Regions from separate parts of the Streptomyces sp. NPDC093109 genome, predicted to be linked through region 1. Evidence: riboswitches for the same ligand, from Rfam matches in the RefSeq annotation. Region 1 holds a riboswitch; each other region holds the start of a gene.
What was found. Region 1 has a riboswitch for cyclic di-AMP ahead of AB0389_RS08290 (M23 family metallopeptidase). Riboswitches for the same ligand answer to the same signal wherever they lie in the genome.
Positions count from the first base shown of each region.

Region 2: linked by a shared signal. The riboswitch ahead of AB0389_RS16905 (C40 family peptidase) and the one ahead of AB0389_RS08290 (M23 family metallopeptidase) in region 1 are both predicted to bind cyclic di-AMP.
Region 3: linked by a shared signal. The riboswitch ahead of AB0389_RS34535 (LysM peptidoglycan-binding domain-containing M23 family metallopeptidase) and the one ahead of AB0389_RS08290 (M23 family metallopeptidase) in region 1 are both predicted to bind cyclic di-AMP.

Region 1 covers NZ_JBFBEZ010000006.1:14,678-24,022, forward strand. The annotation lists gene lhgO (L-2-hydroxyglutarate oxidase) at 1-293, shown strand, start outside; gene trmB (tRNA (guanosine(46)-N7)-methyltransferase TrmB) at 468-1,202, shown strand; gene AB0389_RS08280 (PrsW family intramembrane metalloprotease) at 1,256-2,599, shown strand; gene AB0389_RS08285 (aldo/keto reductase) at 2,634-3,578, opposite strand; gene AB0389_RS08290 (M23 family metallopeptidase) at 3,724-4,800, opposite strand; cyclic di-AMP (ydaO/yuaA leader) riboswitch at 4,812-4,966, opposite strand; gene AB0389_RS08295 (PP2C family protein-serine/threonine phosphatase) at 5,182-6,324, opposite strand; tRNA gene AB0389_RS08300 (tRNA-Met) at 6,790-6,863, opposite strand; gene AB0389_RS08305 (hypothetical protein) at 6,928-7,077, opposite strand; gene AB0389_RS08310 (hypothetical protein) at 7,284-7,517, opposite strand; gene AB0389_RS08315 (DUF397 domain-containing protein) at 7,613-7,852, opposite strand; gene AB0389_RS08320 (helix-turn-helix transcriptional regulator) at 7,881-8,765, opposite strand; gene AB0389_RS08325 (hypothetical protein) at 8,920-9,291, shown strand.
Region 2 covers NZ_JBFBEZ010000015.1:111,416-120,760, reverse strand. The annotation lists gene AB0389_RS16915 (peptidoglycan DD-metalloendopeptidase family protein) at 1-376, shown strand, start outside; gene pcrA (DNA helicase PcrA) at 474-2,987, opposite strand; cyclic di-AMP (ydaO/yuaA leader) riboswitch at 3,276-3,448, shown strand; gene AB0389_RS16905 (C40 family peptidase) at 3,447-4,913, shown strand; gene AB0389_RS16900 (NlpC/P60 family protein) at 5,172-6,248, shown strand; gene AB0389_RS16895 (hypothetical protein) at 6,419-6,799, shown strand; gene AB0389_RS16890 (glycoside hydrolase family 2 TIM barrel-domain containing protein) at 6,826-9,345, opposite strand, start outside.
Region 3 covers NZ_JBFBEZ010000059.1:11,641-20,985, reverse strand. The annotation lists gene AB0389_RS34565 (1-hydroxy-2-methyl-2-butenyl 4-diphosphate reductase) at 1-407, shown strand, start outside; gene hpnH (adenosyl-hopene transferase HpnH) at 413-1,432, shown strand; gene AB0389_RS34555 (aspartate aminotransferase family protein) at 1,533-2,927, shown strand; gene AB0389_RS34550 (XRE family transcriptional regulator) at 2,989-3,612, shown strand; gene AB0389_RS34545 (DUF6126 family protein) at 3,735-3,854, shown strand; gene AB0389_RS34540 (tyrosine-protein phosphatase) at 3,865-4,683, opposite strand; cyclic di-AMP (ydaO/yuaA leader) riboswitch at 5,065-5,229, shown strand; gene AB0389_RS34535 (LysM peptidoglycan-binding domain-containing M23 family metallopeptidase) at 5,233-6,285, shown strand; gene AB0389_RS34530 (SGNH/GDSL hydrolase family protein) at 6,461-7,282, shown strand; gene AB0389_RS34525 (STM4011 family radical SAM protein) at 7,299-8,186, opposite strand; gene AB0389_RS34520 (STM4012 family radical SAM protein) at 8,194-9,345, opposite strand, start outside.

The DNA of each region.
Region 1 (9,345 bases):
GGCACTGGCGGTACGGCGCGGGCGAGCTGCGCCGCTCCCTGTCGAAGCACGCCTTCGCGACGGCCGTACGGCGGCTGCTGCCCGCGGTGACGGACGCGGACCTGCGGCCGGCGGCGGCCGGGGTACGGGCCCAGGCGGTGCTGCGGGACGGGACGCTGGTGGACGACTTCCTGATCCGGCGGGCGCCCAGGACGGTCCATGTACTGAACGCCCCCTCCCCGGCGGCGACGGCGTCGCTGCCGATCGGGCGGGAGGTGGCGGGGCGGGCGCTGGCGGTGCTGGCGGAGGGATGAGGGGAACGTGCGGGCGCTCCGTAGAATTGGCGCATTATGACCGAGCTGACCGAACAGGCCGTGCCGCCCGAGCAGGCCGGGCCGGACGACACGACCGAGCCACCCGCCCCGCACGCCCCCACGCCGCACGCCCCCACGCCGCACACCCCCGCCCAGCGCACCGCCGCGCACCCCATGAGCCGGATGTTCCCCGACGGCACCGGCCCGGCGGCCGACCCGGCCGGCTCGCACTTCGAGCGCCGTATCCGCAGCTTCCAGCCGCGCCGGAGCCGGGTGACCACCGGCCAGGCCGACGCGCTGCGCCGGACGTGGGCCGCCTGGGGCATGGACATCGACGGACAGCGGGAGCTGGACCTCAACGCGATGTTCGGCGGGCTGCCGGTCGTGCTGGAGATCGGCTTCGGGATGGGCGAGGCCACGGCCGAGATGGCCGCCGCCGACCCCGCCACCGGGATCCTCGCCGCCGATGTGCACACCCCCGGCCAGGGCAATCTGCTGCGGCTCGCGGAGGAGCGCGGCCTGGAGAACGTCCGGGTGGCCAACGGCGACGCGATCATCCTGCTCCGGGAGATGCTGCCGGCCGCGTCGCTCGCCGGACTGCGCGTCTACTTCCCGGATCCCTGGCCCAAGAGCCGGCACCACAAGCGCCGGCTGATCCAGGAGGAGTTCCTCACGCTGGCGGCCGGCCGGCTGCGGCCCGGGGCCGTACTGCACTGCGCGACCGACTGGGAGCCGTACGCCGAACAGATGCTGGCGGAGCTGACGGCGCACCCCGGTTACGAGAACACGGCGCCGGGCGGCGGATACGCGCCGCGGCCCGCGTTCCGGCCGCTGACACGGTTCGAGGGGCAGGGGCTGGAGAAGGGGCACGCGGTGCACGACCTGCTGTTCCGCAGGACGTCCGGCTGAGTACGAGAACGGCTCTCTCCCCCATTGTCAGTGCGGCTCGTTAGGGTCATGGGGTGTCAGAACCGTCGCCGCAGCGCCTCGACCCGCGTCCGGCGGTCCCCGACTTCGAGCAGCAGGAGCGGCTCGGCGAGTTGTGGACCGCCGTGCCGGAGCCTGCCCGCAGGCGTTACCGGCCGCGCCGGGCGCTCCTGCGCCACCGGGGGGTGCGGGCGGGGGCCGTGATCGCGGTGCTCGGGCTCTGCGCGCTGCTGATCCTCGCGCTGGTACGGGACGAGACGGGGACGGAGGGGTTCCTGGTCGGGCTGGGCCTGGCCGTCCTGCCCGTACCGCTGCTGCTGTCGGCGTTCCGCTGGCTGGACCGGGTGGAGCCGGGGCCGTGGCGGAGTCTGCTGTTCGCCTTCGCCTGGGGCGCGTTCGCCGCCGCGCTCGTCGCGATCATCGCGAACTCCTTCGCGACGGAGTGGATAGCGACGGCCACGGCGAATCCGGCGGGAGCCGAGTCCGTCGGGGCCACGGTGGTCGCGCCCGTCGTCGAGGAGAGCGCCAAGGCGGCGGCGATCCTGCTGCTGTTCCTCTTCCGCAGACGGTCCTTCACCGGGCTGGTCGACGGGGTGGTGATCGCGGGCTTCAGCGCGACCGGCTTCGCCTTCACCGAGAACATCCTGTATCTCGGGAGCGCCTTCGGCGAGGACCAGGACGTCGGCAACTCGGGCTTCGCGTCGATCACCGCCGCGACCTTCTTCGTACGGATCGTGATGTCGCCGTTCGCGCATCCGCTCTTCACCGTGCTGACGGGCATCGGCTTCGGGCTGGCGGCGACGGCCGACCGGCGCCAGAAGGTCCGCCGGGTCGCCTTCCCGCTGCTCGGCCTGGCGCTGGCGATGGGCATGCACGCGCTGTGGAACGGCTCGGGGTCGCTGTTCGGACCGTTCGGGTTCTACGCGGTGTACGCGGCGTTCATGGTCCCGGCGTTCGCGCTGCTGACCTGGCTGGCGATCTGGAGCAGACAGCGCGAGCTGCGCACGATATCCACCGAGCTGCCCGCGTACGCGGCGGCCGGCTGGCTCACCCCGGCCGCGCCCCTCGCGCTCTCCTCCATGCGCGCCCGCGGCCTGGCCCGTACGTACGCGGGCCGCGTCTTCGGCCCCCACGCGGCCCGCGCGGTCGGCGAGTACGAGGCGTTCGCGACGTCCCTGGCGTTCCTGCGCCACCGTGCCCAACGCGGCGCGGTGGGCACGGACTTCGTCGCGCGCGAGCGCGAGCTGCTGCACCATCTGTGGCAGCGCAGGGAGATAGCGGGCCCGGCGCTCACCCACGCGGCCCGCGTCACGGGCCGGGCGTGGGCGCCGCCGCCGTACGTGGACTACGAGGGCTACAACCCGTACCGGCAGTACTGAGAAGCGGTGGTCCACGCCCTCGCTGGGCACCGCCTCAGGCGGACGCGGCCGTCAGCTCCGCCACCTCCGCCGCCGTCAGCTTCAGCCCGGCCGCCGCGAGCAGCGCGGGGAGCTGCGCCACCGAGCGGGCGGAGGCGATCGGCGCGACCACGGTCGGCCGGGCCGCGAGCCAGGCCAGGGCGACGGTCGCGAGTTCGACGCCGTGCGCCCCGGCGACCCGGTCGAGCGCGGCGAGGACCCGTACGCCCCGGTCGCTCTCCAGATACTTCGCCGCGCTCCCGGCCCGCGCGCTGTCGACGGTCGTCCCGGGACGGTACTTGCCGGTGAGGAAACCGGCGGCGAGCCCGAAGTACGGCACAGCGGCGAGCCCGTGTGCGGCGACGGTGTCCCGGAGCTCGCCCTCGTAGGTGTCGCGCGAGACCAGGTTGTAGTGCGGCTGGAGCGCCACGTACCGCGCGAGCCCCTCCCGCTCCGAGAACGCGAGCGAGGCGTTCAGCCGCTCCGCGCTGATGTTGGACGCGGCGATCGCGCGTACCTTCCCCTCCTTCACCAGGCGGTCGAGAGCGGTGATGATCTCCTCGACGCCGACGGTCTCGTCGTCGAAGTGCGTGTAGTAGAGGTCGATGTAGTCCGTCCCCAGCCGGACCAGCGACGCCTCGGCGGCGGCCCGGATATTGGCCGCGGCCAGCCCCTTGTACCGGGGGTGCGCGCCGACCTTCGTGGCGATGACCACGTCCGGCCGGTTGCGGCGCGCGGCGAGCCACTTGCCGATGACGGTCTCGGACTCGCCGCCCACGTGCCCCGGGATCCAGGAGGTGTACGTGTCGGCGGTGTCGACGAAGTTCCCGCCCGCGGCGGCGTAGGCGTCGAGGACGGCGAAGGACTCCGCCTCGTCGGCGGTCCAGCCGAAGACGTTGCCGCCGAGGTTGAGGGGGAAGACCTTGAGGTCGGATGTTCCGAGCGTACGCAGTTCAGTCATACGGCATCTCTGCGCGGAACGGGATCTTCCTACTCCCCGGAACCGGCCCGGCGGGGCCGGTCGGGTGAACGGCCCGCCGCAGAAAAGCCGGGGCCCGCGCATACCGCGCGGGCCCCGGCTCTCCGTCCCGACCGGACGGGAAACGTCAGGGGTTGATGCCCCGGCTCTGGAGCCAGCTCATCGGGTCGATGCCGGTGCCGCCCGCCGTGTGGACCTCCAGGTGGAGGTGCGGGCCGGTCACGTTGCCGGTCGCGCCGACGCGGCCGATGACATCGCCGGTGGCGACCTTCTGGCCGACGCTGACGGTCATCGAGGACTGGTGGGCGTACCAGACCTCCGTGCCGTCATCCAGCTCCAGCACGGTGCGGTAACCGTACGAGCCCGACCAGCCCGCCGACTTGACCGTACCGCTGTGCACGGCCTTGACCGGCGTGCCCGTCGGCGCCGCGAAGTCGAGGCCGGTGTGGTGGCCGGAGGACCAGAGCGAGCCGGCCTGGCCGAAGGTGGAGGTGATCGTGTACGAGGAGGTGGGGAGGGAGAAGCTGGCGGCCAGCTTGGCGATGCGCTCCTGCTCCGCCTTGGCCTTGGCGGCGGCCTCGGCCTCCGCCTTCTTCTCCGCCGCGTCCTTCTCGGCCTGGGTCTGCTGCTTCTTGGCCGCGGAGGCGGCCTGCTGGACCGCGGCGGCCTCGGCGGCGGCGCGCTGCTCGGCAGCCGCCTCGGCCTGCTGCTGCTCGGCCTGCTGGAGGATCCGTGCGCGGAGCGCCTCGCCCGCGTCGGTGGCGCCCTGCTCGGCGTCCGCGACCGTGAGTCCGGCGGTGGAGAGGGGGGCCTGCGCGAGAGCCTCGGCGACCTCGCTCTTCTTGTCCGCCGTGCCCGTGCCCGAAGAGCCGATCCCCGGCAGGGACTTGCCGTCCGGGAGATTGTCCGCGATGACGTCGGGCAGGGATATGGAGACGGCCGGCTTGTCCTGCGCGGTGGCGATGCCACCGGCGCCGACGGCGGCGATGACGCCCACGCCGAGGACCGTGGAGCTGCGGGCGAGCCCGCGCTGCTTGGTGACCCGGTGCCTGCCGCGTACGGGGGGTCGGACGGTCTCCTCGGTGGGATTCCACTCCCCCCAGGTGCGCTCCGGCTCGTTGCCCTCGCCGCGGCCGAACCGGTAGGGCTCGGCGGGGGCGGCGGTCGCTACGGAACCTTCGGAGGCAGGCTTGTTGGACGCCACTGAGGCGCGCTCCTTTCCTTCCTTCTCGCCTACCGGGTTAGCTGACGGGTTCGGAGCAGGAAGGTCTCCTACGGGTTTCCGCTGTCCGCGCAAGGCAGCGAAAGTTCCCGATTCACCCCAATGTGTGGTTCCCCGGTTCCCTTGCGGGATTCGGCGCGTGCGCGCGGTGCCATCTCTGGCGACGGCTGGGACAACCGCGCTGCGTTATCGAACGTTAATAGAGACCAGGGGTTTATTCCAAGCCGTTCCTGATGATCGTTAACGAGTTCGCAACGGACACACCCGGACACAAGAGCGCGCACCCGGGCGAGTTGACCGGAGATTGGGAGGTTATGTGTTTCTGACGGTGTGTCAGCTGTTATGCGGAGGGGTACGCCCCGATCACCCCTCGTGTCCTTCGGCCCCGGGACGCGCGGATTCCGATCCGGACGCGGCCCCCGGTGCGGATTCCGGCGTGAACCCGGGCGCGGCCCCCAGGACCGGCCGGCTCACCGCCAGCAGCGCCATGTCGTCCTGGCTGCCGCCGCCCGTATGCACCCGTACGTCGTCGATCAGCGCCTGGAGCAGCTCGTCGGGCCCCTCGAAGGTCCGCCCGTCGAGCCGCTCGCGCGGCCGGTAGAAGACGCCCCGGCCGTCGCGCGCCTCGGTGAGCCCGTCCGTGTAGAAGAGCAGCATCGCGCCGTCGGGGTACGGGTTCGGCTCGGCGCGGTCCGGCCACGCACCCAGCTCGCTCATCCCCAGGGGCAGCGCGGGATCGCCCGGGGCCAGCATCAGCACGGAACCGTCCCCGCACATCATCAGCGGCTCGGGATGGCCCCGGTTGAGCAGCCGCACCACGTCCTCGCCCTGCGGGATCTCGGCCAGTACGGCGGTGGTGAACCCCTCGAAGACATCGACCCCCGCCCGGCGCGTCCCCTCCCGCAGCAGCGCCCGCTCCAGCCGCTGCGCGACCCCTTCGAGCGACGACTCCTGCTCGGCGGCCTCCCGGAACGCCCCGATGAGCACGGCCACCGCCTCGACGGCCTCCAGCCCCTTCCCCCGTACGTCCCCGACGACCAGCCGCACCCCGAACGGCGTGTCCTGCACGGCGAAGAGGTCCCCGCCGATGAACGCCCCCTCCTGCGCGGCCTCGTACCGCGCGGCGATACGCAGCCCCCCGATCCGCTCGGCGGGTCTGGGCAGCACGGCGCGCTGGGCGGTCTCGGCGATGACGCGGGCGGAGGCGAGCTGCTCACCGCTGCGTCTGACGATGCCGGTGATGTAAATCGCGAGCAGTGAGGCGACCAGCACGGTCAGCAACTCGCTCAGCGACGTCAGGGTGATCAGTGTCGAGGAACTGATACGCAGCCCCACCTCGGCGGCGACCGCGACCAAGGCGACCAGGGACGTGCCGACCATCGGGTAGAAAGGCGCGGCGACCAGCGGCGCGGCGGCGAGGAGCGGTGCGGCCGTCACCTGCGTCGGCGTGGTGACGTCGAGGATCACGCCGAAAATAATCACCAGCGCAGGCATCAGCGCCACCATCCGGTGACCGGCCCGGGTCCGGCCACCGCGGATGCCGCCGCGGCCGGTGTGCGGGTGGTCGTGGCCCGGATCGCCGGAGCCCCAGAAACCGGTGCCCTCGGCAGCCCAGAACCCCGTACCGCCGGTGGAGCGCCGCCCACTGCCGCCGGTGCGTCGTCCGAGCCTCCTCAGCTTCCCCACCACCATGGTCTCCTCGCCCGGGTCCGCTCGCGGCTGCGGACGGCTCCTCGCTCCACCCAGGCTGGCCGCTGCCGCGCGGGCGGGCGACTCACCCTCGGCCGAGTGGGCTACGGGACGGTTTCCGGGTCCCGGACAAGCACAGCCGTACCCTTCACGTTACTTGTCATAGGCTGGTATGGAATATTGATCATCGAATGATTTGTCGGCTCGGGAGCGCGTACGTGTGCGTGCGCACACGACGAAGGCCCGGATTCTTAGTGAATCCGGGCCTTCGTTTCCATCCAGTAGCGGGGACAGGATTTGAACCTGCGACCTCTGGGTTATGAGCCCAGCGAGCTACCGAGCTGCTCCACCCCGCGCCGTTGAAGACAACTCTACGGCATCCGGCGGGCCCTCATGACCACTCCCGTGACCACTCCCACCTCAGGCCGCCTCAACCACATCGGCCCGCACCGCGGCGGCCCACTCCACCAGCAACCGCTGGTAACGCTCCTGGTCGGCGGGGCGCAGCCGGCCGCCGGAGCGCGTCCACAGGGCGCGGATCTCGTCATTGACCACAGCGGCGGTCCGCACGGACCGTACGGACCGCACAGGCGGGACATGCGCGGCCTGCGCGGCCTGACAGGCGGCACGGACACGGGCACGGTGTAAAGAATCGCGGGCAACTGATGAAGAAGTGGTTGAGGAAACGAACATGGAAGCAAGGTTACGGGCAGCCACTGACAATCGGCGGAGGGTTTTCCCCCGGCGCGGCCTCACCCGTTCAGCGCACCACCACGTCAGCCCGCCTCCCCCTCCCCCTCGCCCCCGTACGCGTGCGGGGCCCCGCCCTGCCACTCCACCCAGAGCGGATCGTCGAGCAGCTCCCAGGCATCCGGCAGGCCGGCCTGCCGGAGGAACTCGACCAGGTGGTCGTCGGAGTGCGCGAGCCCCATGATCCGCCCCCGAACGGTCACCCGCCGACCCCCCGTCCCGGACGGCCGGTGCACGACGATCGGCGCCTCACTACCCATACGGCCAGAGTGCGCCGCCGCGGGCCGGGACGCAGCCCGGGGACGAGCGCGTGGCCCGGGGGACGAGCGCGTGGCCCGCCCCCGTCACTGGCCGGTCACTGGCCCGCGGACCCGAGGTCGTCGAACTCCCCGGCCTTGACGCCCTTGAGCCAGGCGGCCATCTCCGAGCGGGTGAAGAACACGGCGCCGGCCTCGGGGTGCTTGCTGTTACGTACGGCGATGGTGCCGTCGGGGAGGGCGGCGGTTTCGACGCACGAGGTATTCCCGCCGTTGCTCCCGCCGGAGAAGCTGCTCTTGCGCCACTCCGCCTTTGCCAGGGAGTCCTGCTCTGTCATGGGGTCCACCCTTCGCTTCCCTGTCTGCTCACTCATAAGTCTTCATCGTCTCGGCGATCAGGTCGGCGGATTCGGCGCGGGTAAGCGCCAGTTCGGCGAGGACCCCGAACCGCAGCGTGCACTCGCGCACCTGTTCCCGGCTCTCAAGGTAGAAAGTACCCGCGATGCCCTCGGTGTAGACGATGTCGGGGATCGGCTCCGGCAACGTCAGGATCGAGAACGGCCCCTCCAGCCCAGGGCTCGCTCCCGCGTCGCGGGGGAGGATCTGGATGGTGATGCCCGGGCTCTGCGTCAGATCGAGCAGCTTGCGGAGCTGGTCGCGCATGACCGATGAATGCCCGATGGGCCGCTCCAGCACGGTCTGATCCAGGATGAAGTGCAAGCGTGGCGGGGACTCCTTCCGGAGCAGGTGCTGCCGGACCATCCGCACGGCTGCCCCTTTCTCCAGCTCCTCCGGCGTGAACAGCCCGGGATTGATACCGCTCGCCACCGCGCGTGCGTAGTCGGACGTCTGCAACAAGCCGTGGATGAGCTGGTTCTGGAAGTCGCGCAACTCCACCAGGCCACTCTCCAGGCTGAGCAACGGCCTCATTTCAACGGGGAAGCCGCCACCGAACCGCAGCCACCACTCCCGTTGCCGGGAATCCGCTGCCATCTGCACCAGAACGTCACGCGTCGAGGCGTCAGTCACCCCGTACACGTGGAGGAGCTGTTCGACCTCCCGTGGCTTGAGCCGGTGCTGCCGGTTCTCAATCCGCGAGAGCTTCGCGTGCGACCAACGCCCCTGTCCCTGCCTGAGCCTTTCCGCCGCCCCCTCCTGGGTCAGCTCGGCGGACTCGCGCATCTCCCGAAGCGTCGCGGCGAGTTGCCAGCGGCGCACTACGGAGGACCCACCTTGCGGCGTCTGCGTCATGAACACCCTCCTGTCGTTCTCGTGCCAACGAGAGGACCTGAAGCCCCACTCTTACGCGTGAAAACTGTAAGTCCACTTTTAAATGCGGTCAGCTCGTGCCAGCCTAATGGCTACGGAGGGAAGTTAAGCAAGCACAACAAGTGAAGGGACAGTCATGCCCGTTGACACAGACCGCACCCAAGATCCGGTAACCGTCGACTCCGTCGACCCCGTTGACCCCCGCTCGCTCGAACCGCTCTGCGACGAGGAGGAGTTCACCGCAGAGCTGGAACAGCTCGCCACCGACGAGGCCCCACGCCTGTTCGCCGTGATGCAGGTTCTCGGCGACCGGGTGGACGGCTGGGTCGCGGCGTGGGGCATGGCCTTCGGTGACCGCGCCGAGGTGGTGAGTACGGACGGCGGCAGGCGCCTGAGCCTGGGATCACCGGAACGAGCCGTCCAACGGTTCGCTCACGCGCCCGAAGTCTCAGCACGGCTGGTGTGGATGGACCTGCCGCCCGGGGCTCCGGCGGCCGGCGCCGCCTGACAACTGACGCGGGACGGAAGCGAAGCAGGGTGGGGTGGGCCGGTGGCGCGGGTT
Region 2 (9,345 bases), on a different contig from region 1:
CTCGCAGCACGGCCTCAGCGCGTACTACGGACAGGCCGGCGTCAACTGGATGTCCGTACACACCGGCATCGACTTCCCGGTGTCGTACGGGACGCCCGTGATGGCCGCGACGGACGGCACCGTACGGACGCAGTACAACAGCGCCTACGGCAACATGGCCATCGTCACCTCCCCCGACGGCACCGAGACCTGGTACTGCCACCTCAGCACCACCAAGCTCCGCTCGGGCTCGGTCAAGGCCGGTGACGTGATCGCCTACTCGGGCAGCTCCGGCAACTCCACCGGACCGCATCTGCACTTCGAGGTACGGCCGGGCGCGGGCTCCGCGGTCGACCCGCTCCAGTGGCTGCGCAGCCACGGCATCGACCCGTCCTGAGCGACGCGAACGACATGAACCGAACGACCGAATCGGGGCCTCCCTCAGGGGGCCCCGATCGGCGTACCGCCCTCCACTTGCCGCTGGAGACTTACCGCTAGAGCTTCTCGACCGGTGCGTAACGCAGCAGCAGCCGCTTGGGCTTGGCGTCCCCGAAGTCGACCGTCACCTGCGCGTCCGCGCCCGTACCCGTCACCGCCATGACCGTGCCGAGGCCGAACTGGTCGTGGGTGACCCGGTCCCCGGTGGCCAGCGAGATCACCGGCTTGTCCGCCGTACGCCGGGTGGCGAACCCCGAGGGGCCGCCGGTCCGCGACCGCGCGGCGGCCGAGGACGACAGCGAGGACGCGATGCCCTGCGTCGGACCCGCCGGGATCTGCGCGCCGGTGCGCTTCCACTCCAGATGCTGTCCCGGGATCTCCTCCAGGAACCGCGACGGCGGGTTGTACGAGGGCTGCCCCCAGGCGCTGCGCATCGACGACCGCGTCAGATAGAGCCGTTCCCGCGCGCGCGTGATGCCGACGTATGCGAGGCGCCGCTCCTCCTCCAGCTCCTTCGTCTGGCCGAGGGAACGCATGTGCGGGAAGACGCCGTCCTCCATGCCGGTCAGGAACACCACGGGGAACTCAAGCCCCTTGGCCGTGTGCAGCGTCATCAGCGTGATGACCCCGGAGCCGTCCTCGTCCTCGTCGGGGATCTGGTCGGAGTCCGCGACGAGCGCGACCTTCTCCAGGAACTCGGCGAGGGTCGGAGTGGCCGCGACAGCGGGGGTGTCGTCCGTGTCGGCCGTCTCCCCTTCGCCCTCGCCCTCGCCGCCCGCCGCCTGGCCGCGTTCCTGCTCGAATTCGAGCGCCACGGCGGCCAGTTCCTGAAGGTTCTCGATCCGGGTCTCGTCCTGCGGGTCGGTCGACGCCTGCAGCTCGGCCAGATACCCGGTCCGTTCGAGCACGGCCTCCAGGACCGTCGCGGGCCCGGCGCCCGACTCGACGATCGTGCGCAGGTCCTCCATCAGCGTGTTGAAGCGCTTGACGGCGTTGGCGGAGCGCGCCGCCATCCCGTACGCCTCGTCCACCCGCCGCAGCGCCTGCGGGAACGTGATCTTCTCCCGGAGGGCGAGCGCGTCGATCATCGCCTCCGCCCGGTCCCCGATGCCGCGCTTGGGCACATTGAGGATCCTGCGCAGCGGTACGTTGTCCTCCGGATTGGCCAGAACCCGCAGGTAGGCCAGCACATCGCGGACTTCCTTGCGCTCGTAGAAGCGCACCCCGCCGACGACCTTGTACGGCAGGCCGACCCGGATGAAGATCTCCTCGAAGACACGCGACTGCGCGTTCGTCCGGTAGAAGACGGCGACGTCGCCCGCCTTGGCGTCGCCCGCGTCCGTCAGCCGGTCGATCTCCTCCGCGACGAACTGCGCCTCGTCGTGCTCCGTGTCGGCGACGTACCCGGTGATCTGCGCGCCGGCGCCCGCGTTCGTCCACAGGTTCTTCGGGCGGCGGCTCTCGTTGCGCTCGATGACCGCGTTGGCGGCGCTGAGGATCGTCTGTGTGGAGCGGTAGTTCTGCTCCAGCAGGATCGTCGTCGCGTCCGGGTAGTCCTCCTCGAACTGGAGGATGTTGCGGATCGTGGCGCCCCGGAACGCGTAGATCGACTGGTCGGCGTCGCCGACGACGCACAGCTCGGCCGGGTCGTGCCCCTCGCCCGAGGGGCCCACCAGCTCGCGTACGAGTGTGTACTGCGCGTGGTTGGTGTCCTGGTACTCGTCCACCAGGACGTGGCGGAAGCGGAGCCGGTAGTGCTCGGCGACGTCGGGGAACGCCTGGAGCAGATGGACGGTGGTCATGATGATGTCGTCGAAGTCCAGGGCGTTGGCCTCGCGCAGCCGGCCCTGGTACATCCGGTACGCCTCGGCGAGCGTCTTCTCGAAGCCGTCAGCGGCCTGGCCGGCGAAGGTCTCCTCGTCGATCAGCTCGTTCTTCAGGTTCGAGATCTTGGCGCTGAACGCCTTGGGCGGATAGCGCTTGGGGTCGAGATCGAGATCACGGCAGACCAGCGCCATCAGCCGCTTGGAGTCGGCCGCGTCGTAGATCGAGAACGACGAGGTGAAGCCGAGCCGCTTCGATTCCCGGCGCAGGATCCGCACACAGGCGCTGTGGAACGTCAGCACCCACATGGCGTTGGCGCGCGCGCCGACGAGGTCGCCGACCCGCTCCTTCATCTCGCCCGCGGCCTTGTTGGTGAAGGTGATCGCCAGTATCTGGCCGGGGTGGACACCGCGGCTGCCCAGCAGATGCGCGATCCGGTGCGTGAGGACCCGCGTCTTGCCGGATCCGGCGCCGGCCACGATGAGCAGCGGCGTGCCGGTGTGCACGACGGCGGCGCGCTGCTCGTCGTTCAGCCCCTCCAGCAGCGCGGCGGGGTCCACGACCGAGCGCGGACTGCCGCCGCGGTGGTACGGGTCGCGCGGCGGCGGCGCGTCGAACACGCCGCCGAACAGGTCGTCGGGCACCTGCTCGGGGGCGTGCTCGTCCTCCTCCTCGGGCGGCGGCGGGTGCGCGTCGCCGGAGGGCTGGAGATCCGCCAGGAAACTGTCGTCAAAGAGGCTGCTCATCGCTTTCCGAGTCTAGGCGGCCACACTGACAGTCCGCGCCCGTCTTCCGATTCGGTCCGCGCCCGTCTCCGCATTCGGTCCGCGCCCCTCGTCACATTCGCCGCCACGCGACCGGGTAACTACCAAGCGTGACGCTATACCCTCCATTGACGCCGCTCGCACCTCACTCCAGCAAATGGTCACGAAAATGTTCCGGGCATATCGACCATCCACCTTCACATCAGCAGCACAACTTGGCTAGCGTGCTCGATCAGGCAGCCCGTAACCCCCTGGCGATCCACGCCAAGCGGGCGGCCCACGCCGAATTCGGCCTCCTCCCAAGGAGGTCCGGAACCGGGGACCCACTCTGCATCACCGGGGTGAATCGGGCCGTACGTCCGCCGTACACCAGGCCCGTAGGGCAGCCTTCCGTTCCGCCCGAACCCGACAGCTAACCCGGTAGGCGGTCCACGGAAGGAGATGCCGACCTTGGCGTCGCATCGCAAGTCGCGCAACCGTAGCGGCGTAGGCACCAACTCCCCCGCCGTCGGGGTCACTACGGCCGCCATCGCCTCGGTCACGCTGCTGTCGACGCAGAGCGCGGGCGCCGCGCCCGCCGAGCCGAACCCCTCGGTCGAAGAGGTACAGAAGAAGGTCAACGACCTGTACCGCCAAGCCGGCGGCGCCACCCAGCAGTTCAGCAAGCCGAAGCCCAGTACGACGAAGGAGAAGCGCACCGTCGACCGGGTGCGCGACAACGTCGTCAAGGGCGCCGACAAGCTGAACGAGGCCCGCCGTACGCTCAGTCCCCAGTCCCCCGCGCAGTTCCGGGACGGCGGCCCCGCCCCGGCCGGCACGCTGATGTTCACGGACCGGACCGCGGACCGGACCGCCGGGCGTCCCCAGCAGAGCGCGCCGCCGCGGCCGACCCAGCCGCCGGTGCCGCGGGTCGCTCCGGTCATACCGGCCGTACCGAACGTACCGCCCGCGCCGCCCGCGCAGCCCGCGCCGCCCGCGCAGCCCGCTCAATCCGTGGCCGGCCCGGAGGAATCGGCCGACCCGCAGGACAACCCGCAGGACCCGCAGGACGACGCACAGTCCGACCCGCAGTCGTCCCTGCGGAACAACAAGGAAACCGTCCAGAAGAAGCTGGCCGACGCGCGTGCCCTGCTGTCGAAGGCGACATCGGGTGAGCAGGCGCGGCTGGCCGCGCTGGAGCGCCTGAAGCAGGAGCGCGAACAGGAAGAGGAAGAAGCCCGCCGCCGGGCGGAGACACAGGCCCAGGCACAGGCTCAGGCGCAGGCCCAGGCGCAGATCGAGGCCCAGGTCCAGGCCCGTGCCCAGGCCCAGGCGGCAGCCGAGGCGCGCGCCGCCGCGGAGGCCGCCGAGTGGGAGCGCCAGGAGCGTCAGGAGCGTCAGGAGCAGCAGGGCCGGCCGGACGCGATCGCCGCCGCGGGCGCGGTCACGGGCCGGGTCACGGCCGCGGGCACGAGCACGGACCCGGGCGCCGGCGCCGGCGCGGACGCGGACGTGGTCGCCACCGCGGGCACGACGGGTACGGGTACGGGTACGGCCGCCGCGCCCGGCAACAGCTACGCCACCAAGGCGGCGAAGGTCCTCGCCTTCGCCCGCGCCCAGATCGGCAAGCCGTACGTGTGGGGCGCCTCGGGCCCCAGTTCGTACGACAGCTCGGGCCTGACCCAGGCCGCCTGGAAGGTGGCCGGCGTCGAGCTGCCGCGCACCACCTGGGATCAGGTCAACACCGGCACCCGCGTCGCGACGGACGATCTCCTCCCCGGTGATCTCGTCTTCTTCTACGACGACGTCAGCCACGCGGGCATCTACATCGGTGACGGCATGATGATCCACGCGCCCAAGCCGGGCGCGAACGTCCGCGAGGAGTCGATCTACTACCTGCCGATCTTCGGCAGCGTCCGCCCGGCCTGACCGGCGGTCCACGCACGGACCCGACCGGCGGCGATATCCACGCCGGTCGGGTCCGGAGCGTGGTGATCAGGTCGGCGCCATCCCCGGAAGCATTCCGATCGCAAACCGCTACGGAATCACCACCTCCGGCCAATATCGCTCCGCCGATGCCGGACCGTGACCTTTCCCTTTAGCGTCCTTCTCCAGGCGGCCCGAATCCGTACCGCCCACCCGCATGGACAGCCATGTGGACATGGACAGAAGGACGAGGACGCCCCCGTGGCAGCGCACCGCAAACCCAGAAGGCGCCCGCTCTCCGGCCAGGGCGGTGCGAACGGTGCGACCCGTACCGCCCGCACCGTCCGTACGGCGGCCACGCTCGCGCTCGCGGGGGCCGCCACCGCGACCGCCGCGGGCGCTCCCGCGCACGCCACGCCCCGGCCCACGGCCGCGCAGGTGAAGGCCGAGGTGGACCGGCTGTACCAGCAGGCGGAGACCGCCACGGAGCGGTACAACGGCGTGAAGGTGAAGGCGGACGAGGCCCGTACCTCACTGGCCCGCCTGCGGGACGAGGCCGCCCGCCGGACGGAGCGGCTCAACACCTCGCGCGACGCGCTCGGTTCCGTCGCCGCCGCGCAGTACCGCTCCGGCGGCCTCGACCCCGCCGTACAGCTCGGTCTCAGCTCGAAGCCCGAGACGTACCTCGAAGGAGCGTCGCTGGCCGAACTGGCGGGCACCCGGCAGGCGGCCATGATCACCGGGATCCGCGGAGAGCTCGGGCAGCTCGCCGGGCTGCGCGCGCGGGCCGACGAGCGGATCAAGGATCTCGGGGCGCGCAGGGCGGAACTGGCCCGGCACAAGGCCACCGTCCAGAAGAAGATCGGCGCCGCCCAGCGGCTGCTGGACCGGCTCTCCGCCGCGCAGCGCGCCGACTACGACGGACAGCGGCAGGGCGCCGACGGCGGCGGTACGCCGGAGCGGCCGGCCGGGAGCGCGCCGGCGCCGAACGCCCGGGCCGCGGCGGCGGTCGCCTTCGCGTACGGCGCGATCGGCAAGCCGTACGTCTGGGGCTCGACCGGGCCGGGATCGTTCGACTGCTCGGGGCTGACCCAGGCGGCGTGGCGCGCGGCAGGGGTCTCCCTGCCCCGGACCACTTACACCCAGATCAACGCGGGGCAGCGCGTGAGCCGCGACCGGCTCGCCCCTGGTGACCTGGTGTTCTTCTTCTCCGGCGTCAGCCATGTGGGGATCTATGTCGGGGGCGGGCAGATGATCCACGCCCCGCGCCCCGGCTCGGCGGTCAAGCTCGCGCCGATCGACCAGATGCCGTTCGCGGGCGCCGCCCGGCCCGCGTAACGCCGGCCGGGTGCGCAGCCGCTCCCGCTTGGCCCGTACGGACCACTCACGGGCCCGTCGGAGTGCCCCGCCCCCTGCCGCGCGCCACCATGAGCGGCAGGGGGAGCCGGAGAGAGGTGCCGCCCGTGAGAGCCATGAACTCCGTGAGCTCCATGAGAACCGTGCGAACCGTGCGACGCGCCACCGCCCTTCGTGCCACCGGTCTCGTCGTGGGGTCGCTCTTCGTGCTGGCTCCCGTCGGCGTCACGCCCGAGGGCTGCGGCGAGCTCTCCGGCGGGCGGCTCTGCGTCGAGGGGCCGATCGGCGGCGCGGGCACCTTCACCACCCGTTACGTCCAGCGCCCGGGCCGCCCCGGGGTCTCCGTACGCCTCGGATACCAGCGCAAGGACGACCGGATCACCGCGTTCCCCGGGTGGTTCGGTACGCGGACGACCCGGCAGGGGCGTGCCGAGCTGACCGGCGCGCTCGACACCGAGCCCGGGGAGTGCGTCCGGGGCCTCATGGAGGACGACCAGGAGCGGCTCTACGTGACCTCCTGGCGCTGCTCGTAGCCGGCTGAGCAGCCGCTACGTAGCCGCTAATCGGCCGCACCACCGCCGTCCGGGAGCACGTCCGGTACGTGGAGCAGCGTCACCCGCTGCGCGCCGTTCGCCTCGCCCGGGTGCGCACTGGTCATCTCCAGCCGGATCCGGGAGCCGGTGACCCGGTCGAAGGTGATGACCGTCGGATCGCCGGAGGCGGTGGCCCAGGTGACGCTCTGGTGCCGTACGGCGGCGTACCGGTCCCCGTCCCAGTAGGAGACGGTGATCGAGGCGGGCAGGGTGTGCCGTGCGCCGAGGGTGAAGGTGACCTCGACCGAGTCGAAGGTACGGGCGCCGGGCCAGGCCACGGATATCCAGTCGGCGGGGCGGGCGCCGCTGAAGGCGGGCAGCAGGGCGGTGGCCGCCTTGGTGAAGGCGTTGGACCAGGCGGTGTCGGGGGAGCCGTCGAGCAGGGCGGCGGGCAGGGTGTCGGTCGCCCCGGAGTAGCTCGCGTCGGCCACCGGGCCGCTGGGCGCGTCGGGTCCCGGCTCGGGCGCGAAGGTACGGGGCGGGGTCGTCGACGCGTCGCGGGCGGCCGTGGCGCGCACGGTCGCCGTGGCGGTGCGCAGCCCGTCCGCGCGGACGGTGAGCGTGACCGGGCCGGCTTCCGTGCCGGCGCGGACGATGGCGAGGGCCTTGCCGTGGAAGGCGGTCCTGGTGGCGGCCTGGTAGCGCTCGGCGCTCTCCTGGCGCCCGTTGTCGAGACCGGCCAGGGAGCCGCCGGTGACCGTGAAGGTGAGGAGGTGGCCGGCGTCGGGCACCACCACGCCGTGGTCGTCGATGACTTCGGCGGTGACGAAGCAGAGGGCGCGGCCGTCCGCGTCGAGGCGGGTGCGGTCCGGGGTGAGACGTACGGTGTAGGGCCGTCCGGCGGTGCGCAGCACGTCCGTGGCCACCGTACGGCCGTCGCGCCGGGCGACGGCCTTCAGCACGCCGGGCGCGAAGGGGACACGCCAGCTGAGGTGCAGCTTGCCCGCGCTGCCGTTGGGGCTGGTGTAACTGCCGGGGTAGGGGCCCGAGGTGACCGTACGGTCGTCGCCGGTGGCCTCGGTCGTCTCCAGATAGGCCCGGCCGTCGGTGGTCTTCTTGGTGTCGAAGCTCCGCACGCCCAGGGACACGCCGTTGAGGAACAGTTCCACCGACTCCGTGTTGGCGTAGGCCCAGACCTCGACGGTCTCGCCGCGCCGGTGGCCGGTCCAGTCCATGGGCAGCAGATGGACCATGGGCCGGTCGCTCCACTGGCTCCGGAAGAGGTGGTACATGTCCTTGGGGAGGCCGGCCGTGTCCATCGCGCCGAAGAACGACGCCTTCACCGGGAACACGTTGTACGGGGTGGGTTCGCCGATGTAGTCGATGCCGGTCCAGAGGAACTGCCCGGCGAAGAACCGGCGGTCGCGGTCCTTCTTCAGCCCGTACTCGCCGCTCATCGTCCAGGAGGAGAGGTTGTTGTCGTAGCTGGAGGTGGCGCGCCGGCCGGGGGTGTGGTTCTCCCCGGTGTTGAGGTGTTCCGGCTCCTGGTAGGTGCCCCGGGTGGAGGTCTGGGAGGAGGATTCGGACTCGAAGAGGAAGAGGTGCGGGTAGCGCGCGTGCAGGGCGTCGACCGACGCGGCCGTGTTGTAGTTCAGGCCGAGGCCGTCGAGTTTGGCGAGCATCAGGTCGGCCGCCGAGCCGACGGCGGGCAGGGAGCGGTACTTGTCCGAGCCGATCACCACGGGCCGGGTGTCGTCGAGCGCGCGGACGCCGTCGATGAGGCGCTGTGCCATGTCCAGGCCGGCGGTGCTGGTGGAGTCGGTGATCTCGTTGCCGATGGACCACATCACGACGGCGGGCGAGTTGCGGGCGGCGCGGACCATCTCGGCGATGTCGGCGTCGCTGTGGGTGTCGAAGAAACGGGCGTAGTCGTAGGTGGTCTTACGGGTGCGCCAGCAGTCGAACGCCTCGACCATCATGATGATGCCGAGCCGCTCGCAGGCCCTGATCAGCTCGGGCGAGGGCGGGTTGTGCGAGGAGCGGTACGCGTTGACGCCCATGGACTTCATCAGGGTGAGCTGGCGGACGATCGCGTCCTCGTGGGTGGCGGCGCCGAGCGCGCCCAGGTCGTGGTGGAGGTTGACGCCCCGGATCTTGGTGTACGCGCCGTTGAGGGAGAACCCGGTGGCGGGGTCGATGGTGACGTACCGGAATCCGAAGGTGGTGCGGTCCGTGTCGAGGGTGTCGCGGCCGGACCGCAGCTCGGTGTCCAGGGTGTAGAGGCGCGGGGTGTCGAAGGACCACAGCTGGGGCCGGACGACGGTCATCTCCAGCTCGGCGGTGCCCGGTGCGTGCGGCTGGGTGGCGAGCGGGGCGGTCGCCCGGGCGACGGTGCGGCCGGCCGGGTCGCGGACCGTGGTGACGACGGTGACCGGGCGGGCGGCGGCGGACTCGTTCATGATCTCGACGCGGGCGCGGACGGTGGCGTGGCCGTCGCCGATCGTCTCGGCGAGGCCGGGCGTCGTCACGTACGTACCCCAGCGCCG
Region 3 (9,345 bases), on a different contig from region 1:
ACCCCGGCGATCTGATCGTCGCCGAGGAGACCCGCGGCCCGGACGCCACCACCCCCTGCACGGGCGTAGGGGCCCTGGTCGACGCCCTGGTCAGGGCCGTACCCGGGCATACGGTCCACACCGGCCCGCTGACCGGATCCGACCATGTGGTGCGCGGCCGGGAGCGGGCCGAGCTGCGGACCACCGGGGCGCTCGCGGTGGACATGGAGTCCGCCGCCACGCTCCGCGGCGCCCTGCTGTCCGGCCCCCGCCCGGTTGCGGCCGTCCGGGTGATCGTGGACGCTCCGGAGCATGAGCTGGTCCGTATTGGCACGGTACGCGGTGGAATATCGGCCTTCCGTGTTCTCCGTGCCGTCCTTCCCGCTTTTCATGAATGGCACCGTTCTTTGCTGCTCCCCAGGAGGTGAGCTAGATGGCCATGCCACTTCGTCAGACCATCAGGGTCGGGACGTACCTCTTCGAACAGAAGCTGCGCAAGCGGGAGAAGTTTCCGCTCATCGTCGAGCTGGAACCCCTCTTCGCCTGCAACCTCGCCTGTGAGGGATGCGGGAAGATCCAGCACCCCGCCGGAGTGCTGAAGCAGCGCATGCCCGTCGCCCAGGCCGTCGGGGCGGTGCTGGAGTCCGGCGCGCCGATGGTCTCCATCGCCGGCGGCGAGCCCCTGATGCACCCGCAGATCGACGAGATCGTCCGCCAGCTGGTGGCCAGGAGGAAGTACGTCTTCCTCTGCACCAACGCGATGCTGATGCGCAAGAAGCTCGACAAGTTCACGCCCTCGCGGTACTTCGCCTTCGCGGTGCACATCGACGGGCTGCGCGAGCGGCACGACGAATCCGTCGCGAAGGAGGGCGTGTTCGACGAGGCGGTGGCGGCGATCAAGGAGGCCAAGCGCCGCGGCTTCCGGGTCACCACCAACTCCACCTTCTTCAACACCGACACCCCGCAGACGATCATCGAGGTACTCAACTACCTCAATGACGAGCTGAAGGTGGACGAGATGATGATCTCGCCCGCCTACGCCTACGAGAAGGCGCCCGACCAGGAGCACTTCCTCGGGGTCGAGCAGACCAGGGAACTCTTCAGGAAGGCCTTCTCCGGCGGCAACCGGGCGCGCTGGCGGCTGAACCACTCGCCCCTCTTCCTGGACTTCCTCGAAGGCAAGGCCGACTTCCCCTGCACGGCCTGGGCCATCCCCAACTACTCGCTCTTCGGCTGGCAGCGCCCCTGCTATCTGATGAGCGACGGGTATGTGCCGACGTACCGTCAGCTCATCGAGGAGACCGACTGGAGCAAGTACGGCCGCGGCAAGGACCCGCGCTGCGCCAACTGCATGGCGCACTGCGGCTACGAACCGACCGCAGTCCTCGCCACCATGGGCTCGCTGAAGGAGTCCCTGCGGGCGGCTCGCGAGACGGTCGTCGGGACGCGGTGACGACCGGTATGACCACGGGTGAGCCGGTGGCGCCGGAGTGCTGGGCGCCACCGGCCGGTTCCGTGCCCGGTTCCGTATCCGGTCCCAAGGAGGCCATGGCATGACCACCGAACCCAAGGGCTTCGACCTGGGCAAGCTCCTCGCCGAGCGGAGCGCCGAGCGCTACGAGCTGCACACCCGGCATCTCAACCACCAGCTCCCGCGCATGCTGCGCACCATCGGCTTCGACCGCGTCTACGAACGGGCCGAGGGCGCCTACTTCTGGGACGACAAGGGCGACGACTACCTGGACATGCTCGCCGGCTTCGGCGTGATGGGCCTCGGCCGGCACCATCCCGTCGTACGCAAGGCGCTCCACGACGTCCTCGACGCCTCCCTCGCCGATCTCACCCGCTTCGACTGCCAGCCGCTGCCCGGACTGCTCGCCGAGCGGCTCCTCGCCCACAGCCCGCACCTCGACCGGGTGTTCTTCGGCAACAGCGGTACGGAGGCGGTCGAGACCGCGCTCAAGTTCGCCCGGTACGCCACCGGGAAGCCGCGGATCCTCTACTGCCCGCACGCCTTCCACGGACTGACCACCGGCTCCCTCTCCGTCAACGGCGAGGACGGCTTCCGCGACGGATTCGCCCCCCTGCTGCCCGACACCGCCGTCCCGCTCGGTGATCTCGACGCGCTGGAACGGGAGCTGCGCCGCGGAGACGTGGCCGGATTCGTGGTCGAGCCGATCCAGGGCAAGGGCGTCCACGCGGCCCCGCCCGGCTTCCTGCGCGCCGCGCAGGAGCTGCTGCACCGCCACGGAGCGCTGCTCATCGCCGACGAGGTGCAGACCGGCCTCGGCAGGACCGGCGACTTCTACGCGTACCAGCACGAGGACGGCGTCGAACCGGACCTGGTCTGTGTGGCCAAGGCGCTCTCCGGCGGCTACGTACCCGTAGGCGCGACCCTCGGCAAGGACTGGATCTTCAAGAAGGTCTACTCCTCGATGGACCGTGTCCTGGTCCACTCGGCGAGCTTCGGCTCGAACGCCCAGGCCATGGCGGCCGGCCTGGCCGTCCTCTCGGTGATGGCGGACGAGGAGATCGTCGCCAACGCGCGGGCCACCGGCGATCTGCTCAGGACCCGGCTGGCGGCGCTCGTCGACCGGTACGAGCTGCTGTCCGAGGTGCGCGGCCGGGGCCTGATGATCGGCATCGAGTTCGGCCGGCCGCGGTCGGTGAAGCTGCGCGGGCGCTGGACGATGCTCCAGGCCGCCCGCAAGGGGCTCTTCGCGCAGATGGTGGTCGTACCGCTGCTCCAGAAGCACCGCATCCTCACCCAGGTCTCGGGCGACCGGCTGGAAGTGATCAAGCTGATTCCGCCGCTGACCATCGGTGAGGCGGAGGTCGACCGCTTTGTGACGGCCTTCACCGCCGTCATGGACGACGCCCACAGCGGCGGTGGACTCATGTGGGACTTCGGGCGGACCCTGGTGAAACAGGCCGTCGCCCACCGGTAGGGTTTTTGCCTCAGGGGCAAGAAATTTGCCTCTGAGGAAAGATGCTGGCGCAATGGGAGGCATGAGCACACCTCCCGCCGGAGAGGCGGCCGGCGAACTGCCCGAACAGCTCCCCGATGTCGCGCCCCGGCTGCGCGAGCTGCGCCGCGGCCGGCACCTCACCCTGGAGGCCGCGGCCCGCCGGGCGGGGCTGTCCCCCGCGCATCTCTCCCGGCTGGAGACGGGGCGCAGGCAGCCGTCGCTGCCCATGCTGCTCGGCCTGGCCCGTATCTACGGTACGACCGTCTCCGAACTGCTCGGGGAGGTGCCGCCGGAGCGCGACCCCATCATCCGGGCCGGCCGGCCTGCGCCCGCGGAGGCCGACGGCTGGACGTACCACCAGGCCGGCAGCCCCGGCCGGGCGATGCAGCCGCTCCGCCTCCAGGTGCCGTACGGGGCGCAGGGGGACCTCGTCCGCGTCCACCCGGGGGAGGAGTGGCTCTATGTCCTCGACGGGCGGCTGCGGCTCTACCTCGGCGACACCGCGCATGTGCTCGCCGCCGGGGACAGCGCGCACTTCGATTCGCTCACCCCGCACCGGATCGCCGCGGCCGGTCCCGGGGGGACCGAGCTGCTCTTCGTCCACACCCTGCTGCAGAGTTCCGCCGCCGAGCTGTGCCTCGGCGGCGGAACCCACCGCCGCTGACCCGCCGAGAGAGGCCCGCCGCCATGCCGGAGACAGAGAAGCCCGTACCCGCCGCCGATCCCGGGGCCCCCGCCGTCGCGGCCGGACCCGCGGCCGGACCCGCGGCCCGGCCGGAACGGATCATGGACGAGGAGAAGAAGTTCCCCCGGGGGCTGGTCATCCGGCTCTTCGCCTATCTGGTGGCGGGCCATCTCTTCGCCGCGTTCCTCTACCTGCTCTTCGAGATGGGCGGCAAGGGATAACCGTGCGGCGTCAGCCGTTGCCGTCGTCGAGGAGCCGGTCGCGCAGCCGGTCGCGGGTCTCGGGGGCGAGTCCGAGCCCCTCGGAGAGATAGCGGTCGGTGGTGCCCCAGGTGTTCGTGATGCTCTCGAAGGCCGCCGCCAGGTAGGCGGGGCGCGCGTCGAAGAGCGGGCTGAGCAGCTCCATCACCTCGGCGGACTCCTCGGCCGCCGAGCCGTCGCCGCGGCGGACCCGGTAGCGGCGGTGCGGATCGTTCGACTTGAGGTAGTCGGCCTCGATCGCGTCGGGCTCGACCCCGACCGCGAGCAGGGCGACCGCGACGGAGAGCCCAGCGCGGTCCTTGCCCGCCGCGCAGTGCATCAGCGCCGGGACGCTGTCCTCGGCGAGTGCGTGCAGCACCCGGCTGTGCTCGGTGGTGCGCTCCGTGATGATCGTCCGGTACGAGCCGATCATCCGGGCCGCCCCCCTGTCGTCCGAGAGGAGCGAGCGCAGCTGACCGAGATCGCCGTCCCGCACCATCCGCCAGAACTCGGCGCCGTCGGCCGGGTCGGAGAGCGGGATGTTCACCTGCCGGACGCCGGGCAGTGCCACGTCCTCGCCGTCCAGTTTCATGTCGGCGGAGTTGCGGAAGTCGAAGACCGTGTGCAACCCGAGGCCGGTGAGGAAGGCCGCGTCGGCGTCGGTGGCGTGGGCGAGGTGGCCGCTGCGGAAGAGTGTGCCGCCGCGTACGCGCCGGCCGTCCGTGGTCGGCAGGCCGCCCACGTCACGGAAGTTGCGCACACCGGACAGTTCGGGCTCTGTCGACGGGACTTGCGGCAGCTGCTGCGTCACGGCGGCTCCTCCGTGTCTGCCGTCGGCGCGGCTCGCCGACGAGGTCGTCTCCTGACGATACGACATGGGTTCGGAGCCGAGGAGGTGGCCGCGGGGGATCTGTCCGTAATGGGGGATTGCAGCCAAAGTGCCCTGTTAATGGGGGAGATGGGGTGCGGGCCGTGAGCGGAATCATAGCGGTGACGTTCCGTGGCGGCGTCGCCGAAGGTAAAGCCAACCCCATGGGGGAATCGAAGATCGGTCATCGACGCAGGGTGACGGGTGGTGCGTGGCGATATTCCAGTCACCTCCTGCGGCTGAAAACAACTGCTTGTACCGGACGTCCGACTCGCCTACGTTCACCCTCAATCCGGGTGGAACGCCGAATCCTGCCACTGCCCGGAGACCCACACCCGAACCCTTCACGTGTGGCAGGAGCGGGGGACCCAGGCAGTACGCCGATCCGGGTGTTCCGGACCGGCTCGGGGTGAAGCCGCGCACCACGCGCGGCCGGGCAGCTCCAGCCCGAACCCGACAGCTCACCTCGTACGGCGCCGGAGAGGAACGCACATGCCCGCGAAGGGTAAGCACCGCCGACCGAAGAACAATCCGCTCTCGCGCCGCTTCATCGCCGCAGGCACGGGCGGCGCCGCCATCGCGCTGCCGCTCATCGCCGCCACCGGCGCGCACGCCGCCGGGCAGGCCGCGCCCGCCGTCGCTCCTCAGGCGGCTCCCGCCGCGGCCGACACGGTGCGTACCACGTCGGCGGCATCGGCGTCGGCTTCGGCTTCGGTGTCGGCCGCTCCGCAGGGGACCGCCGCCACCCGGATCGGCACCAGGACGGCGGCCCGCACCTACTCCGTGGTCTCCGGCGACTATCTCTCGAAGATCGCGGTCGAGCAGCGGGTCCAGGGCGGCTGGCAGAAGCTGTACGAGGACAACCGCCGGGCGATCGGCGCCGACCCCGGTCTGATCCACCCCGGGCTGAAGCTGACGCTCGGCACGAAGGCGGCGTCGGCCGCGCCGTCCCGTACGTCGGCCGCCCCGTCCCGTACCTCCTCCGCGCCGGCCGCGTCCGCGCCCCGGGCCGAGGCTCCGGCGAAGGCCTCCGGCACCGCGTCGTCGAAGTCCGCGTCGTCCAAGTCCGCCTCGTCGGACGCGGGGTCGTCCACCGCCTCCGGCAGCGCGGCGCCCAACACGGCTACGCAGACCACCGGTTCGGGCTTCCTCAAGCCCGTCGACGCGCCGATCGGCACGTCGTACCGCGCGTCGGGCGGCAGCTGGTCCAGTGGCTACCACACCGGTGTGGACTTCCTCGCCTCCGCGGGCTCCACCGTCAAGGCGGTCGGCGCGGGCACCGTCGTCTCGGCCGGCTGGGGCGGCTCGTACGGCAACCAGGTCGTCATCCGGCACAGCGACGGCAAGTACTCCCAGTACGCCCACCTGTCGGCGCTGTCCGTCTCCAACGGCCAGAGCGTGGACGTGGGGCAGCAGATAGGCGTCTCCGGCGCCACCGGCAATGTCACGGGCCCCCACCTGCACTTCGAGATCCGCACAGGCCCCGACTACGGCTCGGACATCGACCCGGTGGCCTACCTCCGCTCGCAGGGCGTCACGGTCTGAACCCGCTCCGGACCGCGGCGGACGCGCGGTGGTCGCCCGGCACTCCGGTGCCGGGCGACCACCGTTCTCCGGCTATTCCCGGTTGGGCGAAACTTGACGGATGGTATTTCTCACCCACGGTCAACCCCTCCTTACGGTCGCGTAGGTCACAACGCCGGGTGGAAGATGGACCGCTGTGGCAGACGATTCGAGAACAACAGGAAACAGCGGATTCGGGTCGTACGCGGCGATCGGCGACAGCTTCACGGAGGGCGTGGGAGATCCGGGCCCCGACGGGCAGTTCGTCGGATGGGCGGACCGGTTGGCGGTCCTGCTCGCCGACCAGCTCCCGGACTCCGGCGCGACGGCCGACACCGCGCACGGGGACTTCCGCTACGCCAATCTCGCCGTACGCGGCCGGCTCCTGGACCAGGTCGCGGAGGAGCAGATACCCCGGGCGCGGGAACTCGCCCCGGACCTGGTGACCTTCTGCGCGGGCGGGAACGACATCCTCCGGCCCGGCAGCGACCCCGACGATGTCGCCGAGCGCTTCGAGCGGGCCGTCGCCGACCTGACAGGATCCGTCGGCACCGTCCTGCTGACCACCGGCTTCGACACCCGTGGCGTCCCCGTACTGCGCCATCTGCGCGGCAAGATCGCCACGTTCAACGCCCATACGCGGGCCATCGCGGACCGCTACGGCTGTCCCGTACTCGACCTGTGGTCCCTCAAGACCGTCCAGGACAGGCGGGCCTGGGACGGCGACCGGCTCCATCTGTCGCCCGAGGGACACACCAGGGTCGCGCTGCGCGCCGCTCAGGTGCTCGGCTTCGAGGTGCCCGCGGACCCGGACCAGCCGTGGCCGCCGCTGCCGCCGCGCGGCACCCTGGAGGAACGGCGCGACGACATCCACTGGGCACGTGAGTACCTGGTCCCCTGGATCGGGCGCAGGCTGCGCGGTGAGTCCTCGGGCGACCACGTCGAGGCGAAGCGGCCCGATCTCCTGCCGCTCCCGTGAGCACCGGGTCCCGGCGCTACCCGCCCGCCGGGACCCGCGCCGGGAGAGGCCCGGCCGGTATCCGCTCCAGGACACCGCCCGCGAAGACGTCGTACAGCGGCAGCGTCTCCAGATGGACATAGCCGATGTGGCAGTCGCAGACCGCGAGCGGGCAGGCCCGCGGCGCGAGGGCCCGCCGGTAGGAGCCGTCGTACAGATTGCCCAGCTCGGCCGGGACGAAGTGGCAGCGCCGTACGGTGCCCTCGCCGTCCACCGAGATCACCGACTCGCCCGTGCGGCAGGGCAGCCCGGCCGAACGGTGCGGATCGCGGCTGTAGGGGAAGAGCGGGTCAAGATCCGTCCAGCGCGCGGCCTCCTCGTCCGTGTAGCGGTGCCCGTCCGCCGCGTTGACCCAGAGATAGACGTGCGCGGGCAGCTCGGCGCGGAGCCGGCGGGCCTGCTCCAGATGGTCGTCGAGACCGACGACGCCCACGCTGAACCGGATGCCGAGCGCCGTCAGCTCGTGGGCCTTCGCCAGAAAGCGGTCGTACGGCGTCTGCCCGGGGTGGTACGTGCACCACAGCGCGAGCTTCGCCGGGTCCGCGTCCGCCAGCCAGCCGGTGCGGCAGCTCAGATTCGTCTGGATCGCCACCCGGCGGATGTGCGGCAGGTGTGAGAGACCGACCAGCGTCCGCCGGTACCAGGACCGCGTCAGGCCCTCGCCCCAGGGTGTGAACAGCACCGACAGCCGGTCGTCCGCCGGCCCGTCGTCCGCCGGACGCGCGGCCCAGCCGGCGAACCGCTCCAGCGCGGCCCGGTCGGCGCGCAGCTGGTCTCCGCTGTCCCGCCGCTTCGCGAACGGGCAGTACGGGCAGTCGTAGTCGCAGGAGGCGAGCGGGCCGCGGTAGAGGATCGTCAGGTCCACAGGAGCCTCACTTCGGCAGATACGCGGCCATGGCGGCCCGTACGGCGGGGGAGAAGAGGGCCGGGCCCAGCGCGTCCGAGTGGGCCAGCCCCTCGGGGGACAGCCGCAGCAGGCCGGGGCCCGCCGCCGCGTCCAGCCAGCCCAGCGCCGCGAACCGGGCCAGCTCGGCCGGGAAGTCCTCCGTGGGCCCCCGGCCGAACCGCTCGCGGTAGCCGGCCACCTCCATCCCCGGCGCCTGGAGCAGCGACTGGAGCAGATGGCGGCGGCGCGCCTCCTCCCCGTCGACCCGGCGGCCGACCTCCGCGCGCGAGAAGTCCTCCGTCGTGGTGTACGCGTCGATGATGGACCGTATCTCGCGCATGTCGACGGCGTAGTCGAAGGAGTAGTGGAGCGTGGAGGTGTACGAACGGGCCCCGCAGCCCAGGCCGATCATGCCGTCGGTCTGGCAGGCGTAGTCGTCCGCGCCCGCGGCGGGCGCGTCGGGGCGCCGGAACAGCCGCATGGACCGCTGCTCGTACCCCTGGGCGAGGAGGTGGTCCCGGCCCTGCCGGTAGAGCCGCAGCCGCTGGTCGTCCCACGCGGCGTCACCGTTCGCGCCGAGCCTGCCGAGGCCGGTGAGCGGGCGTACGTACAGCGGGTAGAGATACAGCTCCTCGGGGCGCCAGGCCAGCGCGGCGTCCAGCGAGTGGCGCCAGCTCGCCGCGGTCTGGCCGTCGATGCCGTAGATGAGGTCGATGTTGAGGACGGGGACGCCCGCGTCGCGGATCCGGCCGAGCGCCGCCTCGACATCGGCGCGCCGCTGCGGACGTACGGCCGCCCGCGCCTCCTCCTCGACGAAGCTCTGGACGCCGATGCTCAGCCGGGTGGCGCCGCGGCCGGCGAGGACGGCGAGCCGGTCGGCGGTGGCCGTGGCGGGGGAGGTCTCGACGGAGAGCGGCACGGCCCGCAGATCGGCGCCCGCGCCGGTCTCCGCGATGTCGCACAGCCGGTCCAGCTCCCCGGCGGTGAGGAAGGTCGGTGTGCCGCCGCCGAAGGCCGCGGCGGCGAACCGCACGGGTCCTTCGTCCCCCAGCGCCTCGCGGACGGCGGTCGCCTGCCGGCCGAGGGCGTCGAGATAGCGCGTCGTCAGCTCGCCGGGCGCGCCGATCCGGGTGAAGAG